Indioceanicola profundi: one gene and its partner. The protein of the gene in region 1 interacts with the protein of each later gene in a pairwise test. Links are inferred from orthologs where the notes say so. Each region holds a gene or a part of one and is shown in the gene's direction. Other genes may lie near its edges.

What was found.
Region 2: the proteins of murG (region 1) and DOL89_RS20800 interact in binary tests that used the Escherichia coli proteins (3 or more experiments, as listed by UniProt). The link is inferred for Indioceanicola profundi from one-to-one orthologs.

The regions. Positions count from the first base shown.
Region 1 is NZ_CP030126.1:664,511-668,753, reverse strand. The notes cover bases 1,244-4,243. They hold murG (undecaprenyldiphospho-muramoylpentapeptide beta-N-acetylglucosaminyltransferase), read left to right. Parts: upstream 1,244-2,164; coding sequence 2,165-3,322; downstream 3,323-4,243. Other genes in these bases: murC (UDP-N-acetylmuramate--L-alanine ligase), read left to right, coding at 3,489-4,243; DOL89_RS03215 (FtsW/RodA/SpoVE family cell cycle protein), read left to right, coding at 1,244-2,168. Also shown: murD (UDP-N-acetylmuramoyl-L-alanine--D-glutamate ligase), read left to right, coding at 1-1,041; more of DOL89_RS03215, read left to right, coding at 1,041-1,243. UniProt on the Escherichia coli protein: Cell wall formation. Catalyzes the transfer of a GlcNAc subunit on undecaprenyl-pyrophosphoryl-MurNAc-pentapeptide (lipid intermediate I) to form undecaprenyl-pyrophosphoryl-MurNAc-(pentapeptide)GlcNAc (lipid intermediate II).
Region 2 is NZ_CP030127.1:1,047,070-1,062,048, reverse strand. The notes cover bases 6,417-9,217. They hold DOL89_RS20800 (TrmH family RNA methyltransferase), read left to right. Parts: upstream 6,417-7,284; coding sequence 7,285-8,151; downstream 8,152-9,217. Other genes in these bases: DOL89_RS20790 (hypothetical protein), read right to left, coding at 8,804-9,217; DOL89_RS20795 (pseudouridine synthase), read left to right, coding at 8,158-8,796; DOL89_RS20805 (efflux RND transporter permease subunit), read left to right, coding at 6,417-7,208. In the rest of the region: DOL89_RS20820 (maltoporin), read left to right, coding at 1-1,476; DOL89_RS25890 (LysE family translocator), read left to right, coding at 1,751-2,257; DOL89_RS20810 (efflux RND transporter periplasmic adaptor subunit), read left to right, coding at 2,599-4,029; more of DOL89_RS20805, read left to right, coding at 4,026-6,416; more of DOL89_RS20790, read right to left, coding at 9,218-9,265; DOL89_RS20785 (DMT family transporter), read left to right, coding at 9,362-10,327; DOL89_RS20780 (sporulation protein), read left to right, coding at 10,410-11,180; DOL89_RS20775 (DUF3429 domain-containing protein), read right to left, coding at 11,234-11,752; DOL89_RS20770 (YkvA family protein), read right to left, coding at 11,749-12,267; DOL89_RS20765 (3-hydroxyacyl-CoA dehydrogenase), read left to right, coding at 12,380-13,144; DOL89_RS20760 (PAS domain S-box protein), read right to left, coding at 13,184-14,979.

The DNA.
Region 1 (4,243 bases):
AACGGGAAGAGCACCACCACGGCGCTGGCCGGCCACATCCTGGCGCATGCCGGCCGGCGCATCCAGGTCGGCGGCAATCTAGGCACGCCGGTGCTGACCTTCGAGCCGCTGGGCCGGGGCGACATCTATGTGCTGGAGATGTCCAGCTACCAGCTTGAGCTGACGCCCAGCCTGGGCTTCGACGCCGCTTGCCTGCTGAACATCACGCCGGACCATCTGGACCGCCATGGCGGCATGGACGGCTACATTGCGGCGAAGCGGCTGGCCTTTCGCGGAGGCGCTTCCTCCCCCACCGCCATCATCGGCATCGACACCGCCCCCACCGCTGCCATGGCCGACAGCCTGGAGGCCGAGGGCGGGCGCAAGGTTGTCCGAATCTCCGTCGAGGATTTCGTGCCCGGCGGGATCAGCGCACCCGACGGCGTGATGCTGGACGACACCAGCGGAGAAGCCGTGCGGGTGATCGACATGGCCGAGTGCCCCGCCCTGCCCGGCCGGCACAACTGGCAGAACGCCTGCGCCGCCTATGCCCTGACCCGCGCCGCGGGCGTGGAGGCCGGGGTGATCGCGGAGGCCATGCGCAGCTTCCCCGGCCTGGCGCACCGGCAGCAGTTCGTGGCCGAAGCGGCCGGCGTGCGCTTCGTCAATGACAGCAAGGCCACCAATGCCGATGCCGCCGAGAAGGCGCTGGGCTGCTACGAGGCCATTTACTGGATTCTGGGCGGCAAGCCCAAGGAGGGCGGGCTGGACGGGCTGGAGCGGCACATGCGCCGCATCCGCCACGCCTTCCTGATCGGGGAGGCCAGCGACCAGTTTGCCGATTGGCTGGCCGCCAACAATGTGCCCCATACCCGCTGCGGGACCATGGAGACCGCCGTGCCTACCGCCTTCCAGGCGGCGCGCGGGGACAGTATCCCGGGTGCGGTGGTGCTGCTGTCGCCGGCCTGCGCCAGCTTCGACCAGTATCCGAACTTCGAAGTGCGCGGCGACCACTTCGCCAAACTGGCGACCACACTTGCCGCCGCGGCGGAGGAGGCCTGATGAGCTTCACCTTCTCCCGCACCGACCATTCGATCCTGGGCCGCTGGTGGTGGACGGTCGATCGCTGGACGATGCTGGCGGTCCTGCTGATCGCCGCCATCGGCGTGGTGCTGATCCAGGCCGCCAGCCCGGCGGTCGCGGAACGCATCGGCCTGTCCACCTATCACTTCATCGAGCGGCATCTGATGATGCTGCTGCCGGCCCTGGTCATCATGGTGGGTGTCTCCCTGCTGTCGCCGAAGACGGTGCGGCGGCTGGGGCTGGGACTGTTCCTGGCGTCCGTCATCGGCGTGGCGCTGACCCTGGTGATGGGCGTGGAGATCAAGGGCGCGACCCGGTGGCTGCACATCCCCGGCCTGTCGCTCCAGCCGTCGGAGTTCCTGAAGCCCGGCTTCGTTATCGTCGCCGCCTGGATGTTCAGTCTGCAGCGCAGCCAGGAGGGTTTCCCCGGTTACTTCATCTGCCTGTTCCTCTGGGCCACCGTGGTGCTGCTGCTGATGAGCCAGCCCGACCTGGGCCAGACCTTCGTGGTGTCCGTGGTCTTCTTCGGCCAGTTCTTCCTGGCCGGCCTGCCCATGGTGATGGTCGCCGGGCTGGCCGTGCTCGGCGTCTCCGGATTGGTCAGCGCCTATTTCCTGTTCCACCACGTCCAGAGCCGCATCGACCGCTTCCTCGACCCCTCCTCCGGCGATAATTATCAGGTCGCCCGCTCCATGGAGGCCTTCCAGAACGGGGGCCTCTGGGGGACCGGTCCGGGCCAGGGCACGGTCAAGATGTCCATTCCCGACGCCCATGCGGACTTCGTCTTCGCCGTGGCGGGGGAGGAGTTGGGCCTGCTCTGGTGCATCATCATCCTGGCGTTGTTCGCCTTCGTGGTGCTGCGCAGCTTTTCCCGCGCCTTCAACGATCAGAGCCTGTTCGTGATGCTGGCCGCCGCTGGCCTCGTCATGCAGTTCGGGCTGCAGGCGCTGGTCAATATGGGGTCCACCCTGCACCTGATGCCGACCAAGGGCATGACCCTGCCCTTCATCAGCTATGGCGGTTCCTCCCTCATCGCGCTGGGCATCGGCATGGGCATGCTGCTGGCCCTGACGCGCCGTCGCTTCGGCCCCGGAGACGTGGCATGACCGCCGCCAGCCCCCTTTCCCCCATCGTTCTGGCCGCAGGCGGCACCGGCGGGCACATGTTCCCGGCCGAGGCGCTGGCGCGTGAGCTGCTGGTCCGCGGCCGCGAGGTCGTGCTGATCACCGACACCCGCGGCAAGGCCTTCGGCGACGCGCTGGGAGAGGTGCGGGTGGAGCGTATCCGCGCGGCCACCGTGACTGCCGGGATCGCCGGCAAGCTGCGCATGGTGACGGAGATCGGCATCGGCACCTGGCAAGCGCGCGGCCTTCTGAAGCGGCTGCGCCCGGCGCTGGTGGTAGGGTTCGGCGGATATCCGTCGGTTCCCACGGTCTTCGCCGCCCAGCGCCTGGGCATCCCGGTCGTGCTACATGAGCAGAATGCCGTTTTGGGCCGCGCCAACCGGATGCTGGCGAAAAAGGCCCACATGATCTGCACCAGCTTCGAGCATGTCAGCGGCGTGGATGCCGCCGACAGCGCACGGCTGGAGCGCACCGGCAATCCCGTCCGCGCCGCTATCGTCACACTGCGCGACCGTCCTTATCCGGAAATCCAGCCCGGCGGATCGCTGAACATCCTGGTCACCGGCGGAAGCCAGGGCGCCAGCATCTTCGGCGAGGTGCTGCCGCGCGCCGTCGCCATGCTGGACGAGGACCAACGCGCCCGCCTGTCCATCGTGCAGCAGGCCCGGACGGAGAATCTGCAGGCCGCGGCGGAGGCTTACCGGTCCATGGGCGTGCAGGCCACGCTGGCCCCCTTCTTCAAGGACATGCCGGAGCGGCTGGCCGCCTGCCATCTGATGATCTGCCGCAGCGGGGCGAGCACCGTGGCGGAGCTGACCGTGGCCGGGCGTCCGGCAATCCTGGTACCCTATCCGCACGCCACGGACGACCACCAGACCGCCAACGCCCGTGCCGTGGAAGCAGCCGGCGGGGCCTGGCTGATGCCGAACCCCCAGTTCACCGCGGAGCGGCTGGCCGCACGGCTCAACGAGCTTCTGGCCGACCCGATGCAGCTCCCCGCGCGCGCCCATGCCGCACGGATATGGGGCATTCCCGATGCCGGCCAGCGCTTGGCCGACGCCGTCCTGTCCGTCGCCGGCACCAGCACCGGCGCCAACGGAAATTCCAACTCTTCGTCCCGGGAGACCGCGGCATGACTACGCTGAACCTGTTCCGCTCCGTATGCCTGCGGGCGCCTGCCAATGACGGAGCACGCGGACCTGTTGCCAATGACGCCGCCGCGGAGCCCCGTCCCGCTGCGACTGGCGCTGGCGGTCACCCGGCCGCCCTGCTCCAGCCCGTCCGCCGTTGCGGGGTGTCCCGATGAGGGCAATGCCGCTCAGCATCGGCACGCTGCACTTTGTCGGCATCGGCGGCATCGGCATGTCCGGCATCGCCGAGGTGCTGCACAATCTGGGCTATGCGGTCCAGGGCAGCGACATCGCTGACAACTACAATGTCCAGCGGCTGCGCAAGCTGGGCATGACGGTGCATATCGGCCACCGGGCGGAGAATATCGGGGAGGCGGCCGTGGTCGTCATCTCCTCCGCCGTGAAAAGGGATAATCCGGAGGTCGTCGCCGCCCGGGACCAGATGGTGCCCGTGGTGCGCCGCGCAGAGATGCTGGCCGAGCTGATGCGCCTGAAATGGTCAATCGCCGTTGCCGGCACCCATGGCAAGACCACCACCACCAGCATGGTGGCCGCACTGCTGGAGGGCGGCGGGTTCGACCCGACCATCATCAATGGCGGCATCATCAACAGCATCGGCACCAACGCCAAGCTGGGCCAGGGCGACTGGATGGTGGTGGAGGCGGATGAGAGCGACGGCACCTTCACCCGGCTGCCGGCCACCATCGGCATCGTCACCAACATGGACCCGGAGCATCTGGACCATTACGGGACGTTCGAGGAGGAGAAGAAGGCTTTCGATCGCTTCGTCGAGAACATCCCCTTCTACGGCTTCGCGGCCCTTTGCATCGACCATCCGGAGGTGCAGGCGCTGATCGGGCGTGTGGACCGCCGCGTGGTGACCTACGGCTTCAGCCCGCAGGCGGATGTCCGTGCGGTGAACCTGCG
Region 2 (14,979 bases), on another replicon or contig:
GACGCGCGCGAAACGCAGGATGCGCGGGCTGCCGACGATCTACAGCACCGGCTGGCCTACCTGAAGAATCTGCGGGACCAGAACCTGATCACGGATGAGGATTATACGGTCTACCGGCATCGCATTCTGGACGAGGTATCGAGCCGTGCCGGCCCCGTCGCCGGGGCGGCTGCTCGGCCGGACGCCAGTACCATGCCGACTGTCCCGGCCCAGCCATCCAAGCCGTCCGCCGGCAACTGGGCGGCCAAGGACAAGGGGCTGCCCGGCATGTTCGACGATTATGCGCTGGACTTCACGGGCTATCTACGGGCCGGCATCGGCGGGCATGAGCGGGGCGGCGATCAAGTCTGCTTCCAAGTGCCTGGCGCCCGCTCGAAATACCGCCTGGGCAACGAGTGCGAGGTCTTCAGCGAGCTGCAGCTCGATGCGCTGGTGGCGGAGACGGAAGGGGGAGCGCGCTTCAGCGTCACGGCCCTGCTGGCCTATCTGGTGGAAGGCGAGGGGGATTTCGAAACCACGGAGGCCGCCTTCCGCCAAGCCTGGGTGGGGGCCACCAACCTGTTCGACGGTATCCTCGGCACCGCCACCTTCTGGGGCGGCAAGCGCTTCTATAAGCGTAACGACGTCCACATCATCGACTTCTATTATTGGGACGCCACCGGTCCTGGCGCCGGTATGGAGGATCTGGACCTGGGTTGGGGCAAGTTCTCCTATGCCTGGTTCCGCAACTCCGAGGATGATTTCGATAGTTTCGACGTCCGCGACAGCTTGGGGAGCGAGCGTACCATCACCGATGCCCGCATCCAGGTCACCGACAGGGCGGTCAGCCGGCACGATTTCCGCCTGACGGACATTGCGGTCAATCCCGGCGGCACACTGGCCATCGGCGGCGACATCCGCATCTCGGAGGAGAATCGGGACGGCTTCGAGGGCGAGAATGGCTTCTTCCTCACCCTTCAGCACAGCCAGTCGGGACTGTTCGGCGGCTCCAACACGGTCGCGGTGCAGTACGGGCAGGGGGCAGGCTCCACCCTCTCCAACATTCCGGACGATACGGTCGGCAGCGGCACCCGGACCTGGCGGATCGTCGACCAATTCACCTTCAGCGAGATCGGCAACTGGTCGGCCCAGGCGGTCGCGCTGTTCGAGCAGCAGACCGGAGGCGATCCCGCCGATCGGCGGGACTGGTTCAGCATCGGCGCGCGACCGATGTATCACTTCACCGACCACTTCGCCCTCGCGCTGGAGGTCGGCCATGACCGCGTGATGCCGGAGCAGGGATCGACCCGCACGCTCACCAAGGTGACCCTGGCACCCACGCTGAAAGCGGGCCGGAGTTTCTTCGACCGTCCGGAGCTGCGCCTGTTCGTGACCTATGCCGACTGGAATGATGCGGCCCGCGATGCCGGTCTGCTGGGCACCGGCGACGGCACCAGCAATCTCACCTTCGGAGCTCAGATTGAGACCTGGTGGTGAGCATGCTTCCCAGGACGGGGGTGCAGCAGCCGACCGCCGGCAGATTCCGGCTGCTGCATTCCTGACCCGTCCGATATGCGATTGCCGGCCGTACGCGCGGCATGGTCTGTTCCCGCCTTCCGCAGATCATGGCCGACTGCATGAGCTCGCATACACTCGCCATATTTCTGGTGACCTGCTTTTTCCTGTCCATGACGCCGGGACCGAACATGCTCCTGGCCCTGGGCTTCGGGTTGACGCATGGCATGCGCGGGGCGGCCTGGGGGGGGTTGGCATGTGTCTGGCCCTGGCGGCATTGGCGGTGCTGTCAGCGCTCGGCGTCGGGACGCTGCTGATCGCGTCTCCCGCCGCGTTCCAGATTTTCAAATGGGCAGGGGTGGCGTATCTGGCGTGGCTGGGCGTCCAGGCTTGGCGTGCCCCGGTGGCCGAGGCCGCGGACCCGGCGCAATCCGCCGATGTGCGGCAGGTTCCGCGTAGCGGCGGCTGGCCCCTGCTGCTGAAAGGCGTGCTGGTCGCCGTCAGCAATCCCAAGGCCCTGATCTTCATGGCGGCGCTGTTCCCCCAGTTCATCGATCCCGCTGGGCCGCTGGCTCCGCAGCTCACCATTCTGATCGCCGGAATGCTGGTCATCGAGTTCGGTTGGATCATGGCCTATGCCGCTGGCGGCGACCGGCTGGCGGCACGCCTGTCCGGACCGGCTGCGGCCAGAGCGCTCAACCGGATTACCGGCGGCCTACTGCTCGGCGCCGGATTGCTTCTGGCTCTGGCCAGTGCCGGCTGAAGCCGTCTTCTGACTGAAAGTTTGATCCAACGTTTCCACGCGACTCGGTTCGGGTCTGCGCGCATGACGTGCCCTGGGGCTCTCCGGGAGGTCGAGCGGCGGATCGCCATCGCCACTTCCCGTGTGGCCGACTACGCCATTCGTTCGCGAATCCTGCTACAGCTCCGACCCGGTCCACGACCGGGCAATGCCGCCGATCCGCGCAAATCCAGGGCTTTTTCATCGGGCCGGTAAACTGGCACGCCGCCTGCTTGAAAGGGCGCGGGGATGGGCGCACCCTCCGCGGGAAGGACGCGGCGGGGGTGCCTCGACAGCAATACCTGTTCGCGCAGGAGAGGGGCATGGATTCCTTGGACGCAACTTTCCGGCCCGTTGTGGCAAGTGCCGCATCGGAGACCGTTGCCGCGCCGTCGGTTGGCCGTGGCCGTATCAACTTGTCCGGTATCGGACGCGCCTCCTGGCGCATGGCCAAGCGGTGGCGGCGGCCGCTGATTCCAATAGCCATCCTGCTCGGCTCGGCGGTTGCCTACTGGACCCTCACGGTGACAAAGCCCGAAGTACAGCGGGAAGCCAAGCCAGAGCAGGTCTGGGCCGTGGACACAGTCGTCGCCTATCGGACCGACCATCAGCCCACCATCCAGCTTCTCGGGACCGTTGCCGCCGGACGTTGGGTCGATCTGCGCGCCCTGGTCGCTGGGACGGTGGAGGAGGTGTCGCCGGTTCTGAACGATGGCGGCGTAGTCCGCGAGGGCGAGCTGCTGATGACCATCGAGCCGTTGGATTACGAGCTCACGGTGGTCGAGACCCGCGCCCAGTTGGATGAGGCCAAGGCCCGGCTGGACGAGTTCCGCGCCAATGTGGAGGCGGAAGAGGCCAAGGTTGCGCTGGCACGCCAGCAGCTCGAACTCCGCCGGCGGGAGCTTGCCCGTAATCAGGAGCTGTTCAAGAAGGGCGCCATTGCGGCCCCGCGCCTGGAACAGACTCAGCTCACCGTGGCGCAGGAGGAGCAGACCTTCACTGCCGCGGAGAACAACTGGCGCGCCATGGAGGCCCGCGTGCGTCAGCAGGAAGCCGTGGTCGAGCGGCTCGGCGCGGCACTGAGGAAGGCGGAGACCGATCTGCAGCGCACCCGGCTGGTCGCTCCCTTCGATGCCTTCGTCGGCAATGTGAATGCCGAGCGCGGCATGCGCATCGGCCCCTCCGACCGCGTCGCCACCCTGTCCGGCGCCACGGCGCTGGAGGCGCAGGTGACGCTCCCCACCGATGCCTACGGAAGGCTGGCCTCGGACGGGCAGGGTATCCTCGGCCGTCCGGCGGAGGTGGTGTGGAACCTAGGCGGCACCCAGCTCAGCTATCCCGCGCATGTTGAGCGCGTGATCGACCGGATCGACACCGCTGCTGGCGGTGTCGGCATTTATGTGCGGCTGGACGGCAACTTCGTGGATGCGCCGCTGCGTCCCGGCGCATTCGTGCAAGTCAAAATGCCCGACCGCACCTACCAGTCGGTCGTGCAGCTTCCGCCTACGGCTTTGCATGGCGAGGATCGGGTCTATGTGATCAACGCCGAGAACCGCCTGGATATCCGCACAGTGCAGGTCGTCTCCCGCGACGGGGGTGCAGTTTATATCGGGGCGGGGCTGGAGGATGGCGACAAGGTGGTCACCACCCGTTTCCAGGAGATCGGGCCCGGCCTGAAGGTGTCCATCCGCGGTGAGGCGACAAGCACCGAAGGCGGTGGTAGCACGAGCCAGAGCATGGAGGGCGGGAAATGAACCCCGGCGGCATCATCCGCAGCTTCGTCCGCCACCGCGTCGCGGCGAACATCGTCATGGCCCTGATGCTGATCGGCGGCCTTTGGGGAATCCAGAAACTCGAAGTCCAGATGGAGCCCGACTTCGAGGTTCCCGGAATGGCCGTCTTCGTAACCTGGCCGGGTGCTTCCGCCGACGATGTGGACCGCAGCATCGTCGAAGCGCTGGAGCGCGAGGTCCGCTACCTGGACGGCGTCGACGACGTCACCGGCCGGTCCCGCGAAGGCATCGGCGAGCTGTTCATCAACTTCAAGAACGGCACCGACATGACCAAGGCCATGTCGGATGTGGAGCAGGCCGTCGCCAACGTGACCACTCTTCCGCAGGGTGCCGAGGAGCCGGTCATCCAACGTTTCGAAATCTTCGACGACATCATGGACGTAGTGCTGTCCGGGCCGGTTCCTGAGACGGCGCTCAGGGCCCATGCCAAAAAGCTGCGCAACGATCTGATGAACCGGGGCGTGGACCGCGTCAGTGTCCGCGGCATGCGGGACTCCGAAATCTGGGTGGAAATCCCTGCCGCGGAGCTGGAGCGGCTGGACGTCACCCTATCGGACGTGGCGCGGCGCATCGGCCAGTCCTCCACCGACGTTCCCTCCGGTTCGCTTTCCGGCGGGCTGGAAAAGCAGGTCCGCACCATGGGCCAGCAGGAGGACGCCGCCGGCGTCGCTGGCCTGACCCTGCGGGTGGACGAGACCGGACGCCGGCTCACCCTGGGTGAGATCGCGAACGTCAGCGAAACTTATGAGGACGGCGCATCCGTCAACCGCCACGGCGGCAATCCCGCCATCAAGCTCAGCCTGCAGAAGGCCAAGAACGGCGATCTGCTGGCGATCACCCGGACGGTCGACGAGTATCTGGCCTCCTACATCTCCACGCTTCCGCCGAACGTGAAACTGGAGGTGTTCAACCGGGAAACAGGCGAGCTGGAGCAGCGGATCGACATGCTGCTGGACAATGCCCTCGGCGGCATGATCCTGGTCTTCGCCGTGCTGTTCATCTTCCTGCGCGTCCGGGTCACGGCCTGGATCGTGGTCGACGTGATCACCTCCATGGCGGTGACCTTCGCGATCATGCTCTGGCTGGGGCAGAGCATCAACATGATGAGCCTGTTCGCGCTGATCATGATGGTGGGCATCATCTGCGACGACGCCATCGTCGTGGCCGAGCACGCCCAGACATTGCATGAGCGCGGTTGGGACCCGAAGCGGGCTGTCGAAACCGCCGCGCGCCGGATGTTCTGGCCGGTGACGGCCGCCGCCATCACCACGGTCGCGGCCTTCGGGCCGATGCTGATGATGCAGGGAACCACCGGTGATTTCGTGGAGCCGCTGCCGATGGTCGCCATCTCGGTGATCATCGCCAGCCTGGTGGGCTGCTTCGTTACCCTCCCCAGCCACATCAAGCATGCGCTGGAAAAGGACAATGGCCGGCCGAGTCGGTGGCGGGTCAGGTTCGATCACGCCTTCAACAGCTTCCGCGACGGCCCTTTCACCGCCATCATCCAGAAGTCCGTCGACAACCGCTACGCCACCATCGCCGCGGCGGTGGCGGCCATGGTGATCGCCATTGGCCTCCAGGCCGGCGGGCGGGTGAACTTCGCCTTCTCGCCCCAGCCGGAAGGCCAGGCCATGGCGCTCAACGTCTTCTTCTCGCCCGGCACCCCGCGGGAGGTGGTGGCGCAGCAGTTGGATGAGGCGGAGAACGCGATCTACCGGGTGGAGCAGGAGCTGGGCTACGGCCGGGGCGAGCTGGTCACAATGACCCTCGGCCAAGTCGGGGCAACCGTTGAAGGCCGCGTGGTAGAGCAGGTCGGCGACTATATGGGCGGTTTGCAGGTGGAGGTGATTTCCCCGGATGCCCGCGATGACCGCCTGCCAGACATCCTGAAGATGTGGGAGAAGGAGATAAAGCTTCTGCCCGGCATCGACGAGGTGGTGTTCGAGGAGGATCGCGGTGGGTTCGGCGGCAGCGGTGTCGGCTGGCGGCTTCAGCACGACGACCCCTATGTCCTGAAGAAGGCCTCACTGGAGCTTCAGGACGTGCTGCGCGGTTTTGCCGGCGTCAGCGGCATCCAGGACAACCTGCCTGCCGGCAAGGATGAGATGGTGGTCCGGGTCACACCGCGCGGCGAGGCTCTGGGCTTTACCAGCGAGACCGTGGGGCGCCAGCTCCGTGATGCGCTGGATGGCGCTATTGCCAAGCGGTTCGCCCGCGGAGACGAGGAGATCACGTTACGCGTCCGCCTTCCGGCCGCCGACCAGACGGAGGAAGCGCTCCGCAATCTGCGGCTCCGCTCCCCGGCGGGCATGGAGGTGCCGCTGGGCGATGTGGTCGAGCTGGAGGAGCGCCCTGGCCTTGCCCGTATCCTGCGCACCAATGGCAAGCGCACCCTCTCCCTCTTTGCCGAGGTTGATATCGGCGTCGCCAATCCGGGTGAAATCCGGGAAACCGTGGAGAAGGAGTATCTGCCGGCCATCCTGGAGAAATATGGCATTACCCGTGACATGGGCGACGGGGCCGAGCAGGAGGCGGAGTTCTGGGCCGACTTCATGGCCGGCATCGTGGTGGCGCTGGTCTCCATCTATCTGGTTCTGGCCTGGATCATGGGCAGCTTCGCCAGGCCGGTCGCGGTGATGATGGTGATCCCCTTCTCCATCGCAGGTGCCGTCTTCGGGCACCTCGTCATGGGGGCGGACATGACCATGTGGAGCTACATCAGCATCATGGGCATGGCCGGTATCCTGGTGAACGACAGCATCCAGGTAGTCACCAGCATTGATGAGCGGCATTCCGCCGGCGAGCCTCTGAAACACGCTGTTGTCCATGGCTCGGCGGAGCGGCTTCGGCAGGTGACGCTGACGTCCCTGACCACCATCTTCGGCTTGCTGCCGCTGATGCTGGAAACCGACGTCCAGGCCCAATTCATGGTGCCGATGGCCATCACCTTCGTCTTCGGCATCGGTACGGCCACCTTCCTGGTGCTGATCCTGATGCCGGCCATGCTGCTGGCAGTGGATGACGTCAGGACCGCATCGATCCGGCTGATCCATAGGTTCGGGCGCATTGGGCGCTGGTTGATGGCCCATCCCGGCAAGCCGAAGCCGCCGGTTTCAAAAGAGCTGCCGGCCGCGGAGTGATCCCGGACGGAGCTTTTGACCCTACCGCCCCGCCTAGGCTAATCCTGGGCGGGGCGGATGCATTTTCGGGGATGGAATGAACAGATCCAAGGGGCCGGGCAGGGGAGCCGGCGGTGGTCAGCCCGGCGCACGGCCGGACCGGGGCCGTGCTGGGCACCCCCGACAGCAGCAGGACCGGCCGCAGCGCGGGCCCGCACGCGACGCTCAGGCCGTGGACAAGCCCTTCCGCATCGCTGGACTGCCAGCCGTGCAGGCGCTGTTCGCCCGCGATCCTGGCCGGGTGCAGCGGCTCTATTTCGATGACAGGATGAAACTCCATCTCGGCGAGGCCTGCGCCCGGTTGGCGGAGCTGCGCCGCCCCTACCGGCTGGTCGAGGGGGCGGAGCTGGAAAAGATCGCCGGCTCAGCCATGCATGGCGGCGTGGTTGCCTATGCCGTCCCCAGACCGGTGCAGCCCTTCGACGAGGCGCAGGCGGAAGGCTGGGCCAGGGCCGGGCAGCCGCTGCTGCTGCTGGACGGCGTCTCCAACCCCCACAATCTGGGGGCCATCGTGCGCACCGCCGCCTTCCTGGGCCTGCCCCGCATCGTCGTGTCCGACCATCCCGGCCAGGCGCTTCCGTCGGAGGCCGCGTACCGCGTGGCGGAGGGCGGGTTCGAGTTCGTGGAGATCCTGCGCGCCGACCGCTTCGCCCAGCGGCTGAAGCGGCTCGGGGCTTGGTACCGCACCGTGGGCACCGCGCTTGGCGACCACCGCCCGCTCGCCCGCCTGGGCACCGGTTCGAAGCCGGCCGCGGTGGTGATGGGAAACGAGGAGCATGGCGTGCCGGAGGCGACGCTGAAGGCCTGCGCCGAGGTGGCGACCATTCCCGGGTCCGGCTGGGTGCAGTCCATGAACGTCTCCGCCACCGCGGCGATCCTGATGTACGAGATGCTGCGGACATAGCCGCCCATGCCGCGCCTGATCCTGCTGAACAAGCCCTATGACGTGCTCTGCCAGTTCACCGATGAGGAGGGGCGGCGGACGTTGAAGAATTATGTGGCGGTGCAGGGCGTCTATCCGGCCGGGCGGCTGGACCGGGACAGCGAGGGGCTGGTGGTGCTGACCGACGATGGCAGCCTGACGGCGCGCATCGCCGATCCGAAGCACAAGCTGCCCAAAACCTATTGGGCGCAGGTGGAGGGCGAGGTGACGGAGGAAGCGCTGGCCGCGTTGCGCGCCGGGGTGGACCTCAAGGATGGGCCGACCCTGCCCGCCGAGGCGGCGCGGATGGAGGAGCCGCAGAACCTCTGGCCGCGCGATCCGCCGGTGCGCTTCCGTCTCTCGGTGCCGACAAGCTGGATCAGCCTGACCCTGCGGGAGGGGCGGAACCGGCAGGTTCGGCGTATGACGGCGGCGGTGGGCTTTCCCACATTGCGGCTGGTGCGCTGGCGGGTGGGGGACTGGACCCTGGACGGGCTGTCGCCGGGCGAATGGCGGGACGTGCCGCTGCCGGCATCCCCACGCCCGCCGGTCCGCCCGCCTGCGGGAAAACCACGCCCGTTAGCCGGCAGGAATCGCCGGCCGGCTGACAGGGGACGCAAGCATTAAGCCCCGGTCATAAGCCGAGCTCCTTCAGCGCCCTGATGGATGTGGCGGCGGAGGTGTGCAGGATGAAGGTTCCGCCATTCGCCTCCCACCCGCCCTTGGTTTTCTCCCGGTCATCCACCAGCACATGGCCGGGACGGGACCATTTCGGCTTGTCCCGCGACATGCAGGTGATGACCTCCACATCCTCGCCCAGCATGTTCGCGACCCAGCGCTGCTTCTGGGCCGCGGCCCAGTTGCCCAGCGGCAGACCCGTCAGGATCACCGGCTTGTGCGGGGCGCAGTACTCCCACAGTTCCTTGGCATCGCGCATCATCTCCAGCGTGCCGAAGAAGTCCGCATGGCGGGACAGGGCGCTCCACATGGCGCGGGTGGATTGCTGGTCCGGCCGCTTGCCGGTGATAATTTCCACGCCGCGGTCGAAGTCGGCCAGGACCCCGTCCAGGTCCAGATACAAAATCCGTTCCGCCATTATTCTCCCCTTCCATAACCGGCACGCCGGCCCACTGCTGTGACCGGATTTGCCGTGGCCCTTCAACAGGATTTGCGGGTAGGGTGCGCGCCGCCCATGCCCGACAGCCGAATTCCCCGCCCTGACGACCCCGCTTCCGGCTCAGCCGCCGCGCCCAAGCGGCGGGCAGTTCTGAATGTGAATCTCAGGGGGGCATTGTGGATGCTGGCATCCGCCCTCGGCTTCGCCTGCATGGCGGCATTGGTCAAGCTGCTGGGAACGACGGGCCTGCACAGCACGCAAATCGTCTTCTTCCGCGCGGCTGTCGGCCTTTTGGCGGTGCTGCCCTTCCTGGCGCGGGCTGGCTGGGCCACGGCGGTGCCGCGCTACCCGTTCCGCCATGTCTACCGCGCGGGCACGGGGCTGGCCGCCATGGTCTGCGGGTTCTACGCCTTCACCCATCTGCCGCTGGCGACCGCCACCGCCATCACCTTCGCCCAGCCCCTGTTCATGGTGCTGCTGGCCGTCCTGTTCCTGGGGGAAGTAGTGCGGTGGCGGCGCTGGACGGCGACGCTGGTGGGGTTCGCCGGGGTCCTGGTAATCCTGCGGCCCGGCGTGGAAAGCCTCCAGTTCGCCTCCCTGGCGGCGCTGGGCAACGCCTTCTTCGTAGCCGCCAGCGCCGCCCAGGTGAAGGCCATGCCGGGGGAGGAGCGGGACCTGACGCTGCTCTTCACCTTCGGTCTGTTCTCCGCCATCGCGCTTGCCGTTCCGGCGGCACTGGTCTGGCGGATGCCGAGCCTGGAGCAGGCGGGCCTGCTGCTGCTCATGGGCCTGCTGGGCGTGTCCAGCCAGGCGGCGGTGATCCGGGCCTATCGGGTGGGGGCGGAGGCCAGCTTCGTGGCGCCCTTCGACTATCTGCGCCTGCTTGCCGCCACCCTGTTTGGGGTCGTGCTGTTCGCGGAAATTCCTGACATCTGGACCGGCGTTGGCGCCGTGCTGATTATCGGCAGCGCCCTCTATCTCGCCCGGCGCGAGGCGATGAAGCGGCGGCAGCGGAGAATGGAACCAGCGGACCACCCCTGAGCTCTGGCGGAACCTCGGCCGCCATCCATTGCATCTGTGAAGCAAGGCACAATCTAGGATCTGAAGAACAAAGGAGCCCGAAATGTTCCGTAAACTGCTCGCGTCCGTAGGCATCGGCGGGGCTACCGTTGAAACCATCCTGGATGCCCCTGTCACCGAACTCGGGCAGAAGCTGACGGGCCGTATGATCATCAAGGGCGGCTCCGTCGACCAGGACGTGACCGAGGTTGCGGCCGAGATCGTCACCAATGTGCTGGTCGAGGTGAACGACAAGGAGGTGAAGGAAAGCCGCGTCGTTGCCAGCACCCAGCTTGCGCGGGGCTTCAAGCTCGGTGCCGGCGAGCAGCGCGACATGGGCTTCGCCATCGATCTGCCCTTGCATACGCCTGTCGCCCTCGGGCGCAGCCACGCCCCTGCCTGGCTGCGGACCCGGCTGGACATTCCGGCCGCCATCGACGCGACGGACGATGACGCGCTGGTGATCCGGCCGGCCCCGGTCCAGCTCGACGCGCTGAACGCCATGCAGTCGCTCGGCTTCCAGCTCTACAAGACCGATGTGGAGCACCGGCCGCGTTGGAAAGGCGGGCACGGGTTCGTGCAGGAGTTCGAGTTCCGACCCGTGAGCCGCGCCGGACGGCGGAAGCTGGACGAGGTCGAGCTCGTGTTCCAGCCGGATGGAAGCGGCGGCTTCATGTTGCTGGTCCAGGTCGACCGATCCGCCAACAGCTTTGGTGGTTTCCTTGCCGAAGCCACCGGCATGGACGAAAGCTGGCATCGCCTGGAGCTGCCCGGCGGCCTGCGCGGGCCCGGCGAGCGTGCCATTGCCGATGCGCTCAGCCGGCTGATCGCCTGAATGTCAGGAAGCCGGTTCGTCCGCGCCCAGGGTGCGGCGGACCGGCATCCGCCTCAGTAGTTGTACGGGATCAGCGGCCGGACCAATGCCAGCACAAGGGCGAAAGCCACCAGCCAAGTCAGGTTCCGGCGGAGATTCAGGTACCAGAGCGGGGCGGTTCCGGCCTCCACCGCCCGCAGGTCGCCATACAGCATGCCGACGAAGGCCAGCAGCAACAGCAGGAAGCCCGCCTGCCAGCCGGTCAGGAAGAAGGCCGCCCAGGCGATGATGGAGGGGACCACGCTCCAGCCCAGCCGCTGAAGGGTCATGGTCGGGGGCGGCTGGTTCATCGGGTCCGTTACCCGCGGCCCGCCGAATCCGGCGAGCGCCAGACCCCAATGCACCCCGCCCAGGAAGCTCAGGATTACAGCGCCATAGGGCTTCAGCAGGTTCATCCCCATGGCGTTGTAGGGATGCGGCAGCACATAGGCTGCCAGCACGCAGCCATAGAACGGGATCAGCCCGCCCAGCCCCAGCCAGACCGCGGGCCGGGGCACGTCGGGAAACAGCCTGTCGATGAAAGTCGCGCTCATGCCGTGCCCGGTTCTCCGCGGCCGGACGATGGCCCGGCCTGAGGGCCGGCATCATGATCCAGAACCGTCCCGCCGACCACCTCGTCCTGGCTGACCGGGCCGGTGCGGTGGGATTTCAGCCATGCGCGGGCGCGCTCGTAATGCTCCGTGGTCAGGTGGCTCTGCACCGTCCTGATGGCCAGGAACAGCACCGTGGCGTCGTCGGAGAAGCCTAGCAGGGCCACGAAGTCCGGCAACGCATCGATCGGGGCAATGAAATAGGCCAGCGCCCCCATCAGGACCGCCTTGGCGCGGAAGGGCGTCTTCGGGTCCGTGGCAGCGAAGAAGGCCGCTACCGCATCCTCCACGAAGGGAACCCGGGCCATGCTGTCGCGCAGCTTGGTCCAGAACCGGGCCAATACCAGGCGCGTGTCGCGCTCCAGCTTGACCGGATCGATCTTCAGCGCCTCTTCCGCCGCGGCCTCATAGGGCTTGGCGCCGGGGGCATCGGTATGGGGGGAGCTGCTCTTGTCCATAGCCCTGATATGGGTGTTCCGACGCTGGCGACAATATCGCAGTGCTCTGCTAAGAGGGTCGCCAACAGGGCCGGCGGCCCGAACAAGATCAGACACTTCGGAGGAAACGGCGATGAATGTTCAGGGTATGGCCGCACTGGTGACGGGCGGCGGTTCCGGCCTCGGGGCGGCGACGGCGCGGCGGCTGGCGGCTTCGGGGGCGAAGGTGGCCCTGCTGGACGTGAATCTGGAGGCGGCGGAGCAGGTAGCGCAGGAGATCGGCGGCATCGCGATCCGGACGGACGTAAGCAGTGCAGACAGCGTCACCGCTGCTCTGGAACAAGCCAGGGCGAAGCACGGGGCCGCCCGCATCGCCGTGAACTGCGCCGGCATCGCCCCGCCGGCCAAGATCCTGGGCAAGAACGGGCCGCATGAGCTGGAGCTGTTCGCCAAGGTGATCCAGGTCAACCTGATCGGCACCTTCAACGTTCTGCGCCTTGCGGCGGCCGACATGGCCGGGCTCGATCCGCTGGACGCGGACGGGGAGCGGGGCGTGATCATCAACACCGCCTCCGTCGCCGCCTTCGAAGGGCAGATCGGGCAGGCGGCCTACGGCGCCTCCAAGGGCGGCGTGCATGCCCTGACCCTGCCGGCAGCGCGGGAGCTGGCGCGCAGCGGTATCCGGGTGATGACGATAGCGCCCGGCATCTTCTTCACGCCCATGATGCTGGGCCTCCCGCAGGAGGCGCAGGACAGCCTGGGCAAGTCGGTGCCGTTCCCCTCCCGCCTCGGCCGGCCGGAGGAGTATGCGGCGCTTGCCCTGCATATCTGTGAGAACACAATGCTGAACGGCGAGACCATCCGGCTGGACGGCGCCTTGCGCATGGGGCCGAAGTAGGAGGGGTGGGCGGGCCATCCAGCGGGTAGCCCGCCCGACTTAGCTGAAGGCCGCCATCAGGGTGCGGCGTAGGGCATCCTGGGCGAAGGGCTTCTGCAGCACCGGAACGTCGCGGAACCGCTCCGGCAGCATGGTGCCGCGGTCGTAGCCGGTGGAGAAGATGAAGGGCACGCCGCGGTCGCGCAGGATGTCGGCCACGGGGAAGCTCTCATGCCCATCCAGATTGATGTCCAGGATGGCCCCGTCGATCTCCCCCTTGCGGGCCTGCTCCAACGCCCGTTCCAGCCGGGCGACGGGGCCTACTGCGGTCCAGCCCTCCGCCTCCACCGTCAATTGCAGGTCCAGCGCGACCAGGGCGCTGTCCTCCACGATCAGGATGCGCTGCACCGGCCCCGCAATGCCGCCGTCGCGCAGCACCAGCTCCGGCGTCGGCGCATCGGGGGGCGGGGGCTCCGCGTCGTGGATCAGCTGGTCGGCGGGGATGGAGACGCGACAGACCAGCCCGCCGGGGCGGAAGTCCAGCTTGGCCTCCCCGCCGAGCTCATAGGCAAGGCTGCGCTCCACCAGCATGGTGCCGAAGCCCTGGCGGGTGGGCGGGGCGACCAGCGGGCCGCCAGCCTCTTCCCAGACCAGGTCAATGCCGCCCATGGGCGTCAGCGCCCAGCGCACCGTGACCCGCCCGGCGGTGGTGGAGAGCGCACCGTACTTTGCGGCGTTGGTGGCCAGCTCGTGCAGCGCCAGCCCAAGCGCCAGCGCGGAACTCGGTCGCAGCGCCAGGTCCGGCCCATGGATGATGACATTGGCTCCACCGGGGGCCTGGTAAGGCGCCAGCTCGTCGGCGACCAGGGCGCGCAACAGGGCGCCTTCCCAGTTGCCGCGGATCAGGGCGCCATGGGCGCGGGCCATGGACCGTACCCGCCCCTCCAGCGCCGCCGCCAGCTCTTCCGGCGACCGGGCTTGGCCCTTGGTCTGGGTAATCAGCGATTGGACCTTGGCCAGCGTGTTCTTGACCCGGTGGTCCAGTTCGGCCAGCAGCAGGCGGAGCCGCTCAGAATGACGCTTCTGATCGGTGATCTCGGTGAGGACGGACCCGACGATCAGGACCCGGCTGTCGCTCCACACAGGGAAGAAGCTGATCAGGAAATGGCGCGCCTGATCCCGGTTCGGTCCGGCGTTGGTCGCAAACTCCTCATTCTCCACGGCATGGCCCGTGGCGGCCACGCGGGCGACGATCTCCTCCATCCGCTCGCCGTTGGCGCCCATCACCTCGCTTGCATGCTTACCGAGATGGTCCTCCGCGCTGAGCCCGCTGATCTCCGCCAGCATGGCATTGACCCGGACATAGCGGCCCTGGCGGTCATAGAAGGCGAAACCGGCCGGCGCCTCCTCCAACAAGGCTTCCAGCTGCGCGAGCAGGGCTGACTTCTCCAGATTGGCGCGGCGCAGCGCCTCTTCCGTCTCCCGCCGGTCGGTAACGTCGTAGACCACGGCGATGGTGCGCAGCGGCTGTCCGTCCGGATCGCGCAGCAGACGGATGAACAGCTCGATCCAGATGATCCGGCCGTCCTTGCGCTGGCAGCGCTTTTCCCCATGGTAGAGATCCCGCTCTCCCTTCAGCAGGGCGGCGAAAGTCTCCAGATCGTGGCGGTCGCCCGGATGGGTGATGTCATTGAAGCTGCGGCTTAGCAGCTCCTCCGCCTCATACCCCATCATCTCGCAGAAACGCTCATTGACGCGGGTAAAGCGGCCGTCAGGGTCGATCTGCACCTGCCCGACGGCGGCCGATTCGAACAGGGCGCGGTACTCCGCCTCCTGCTCCACCAGGGCCCGGGCGG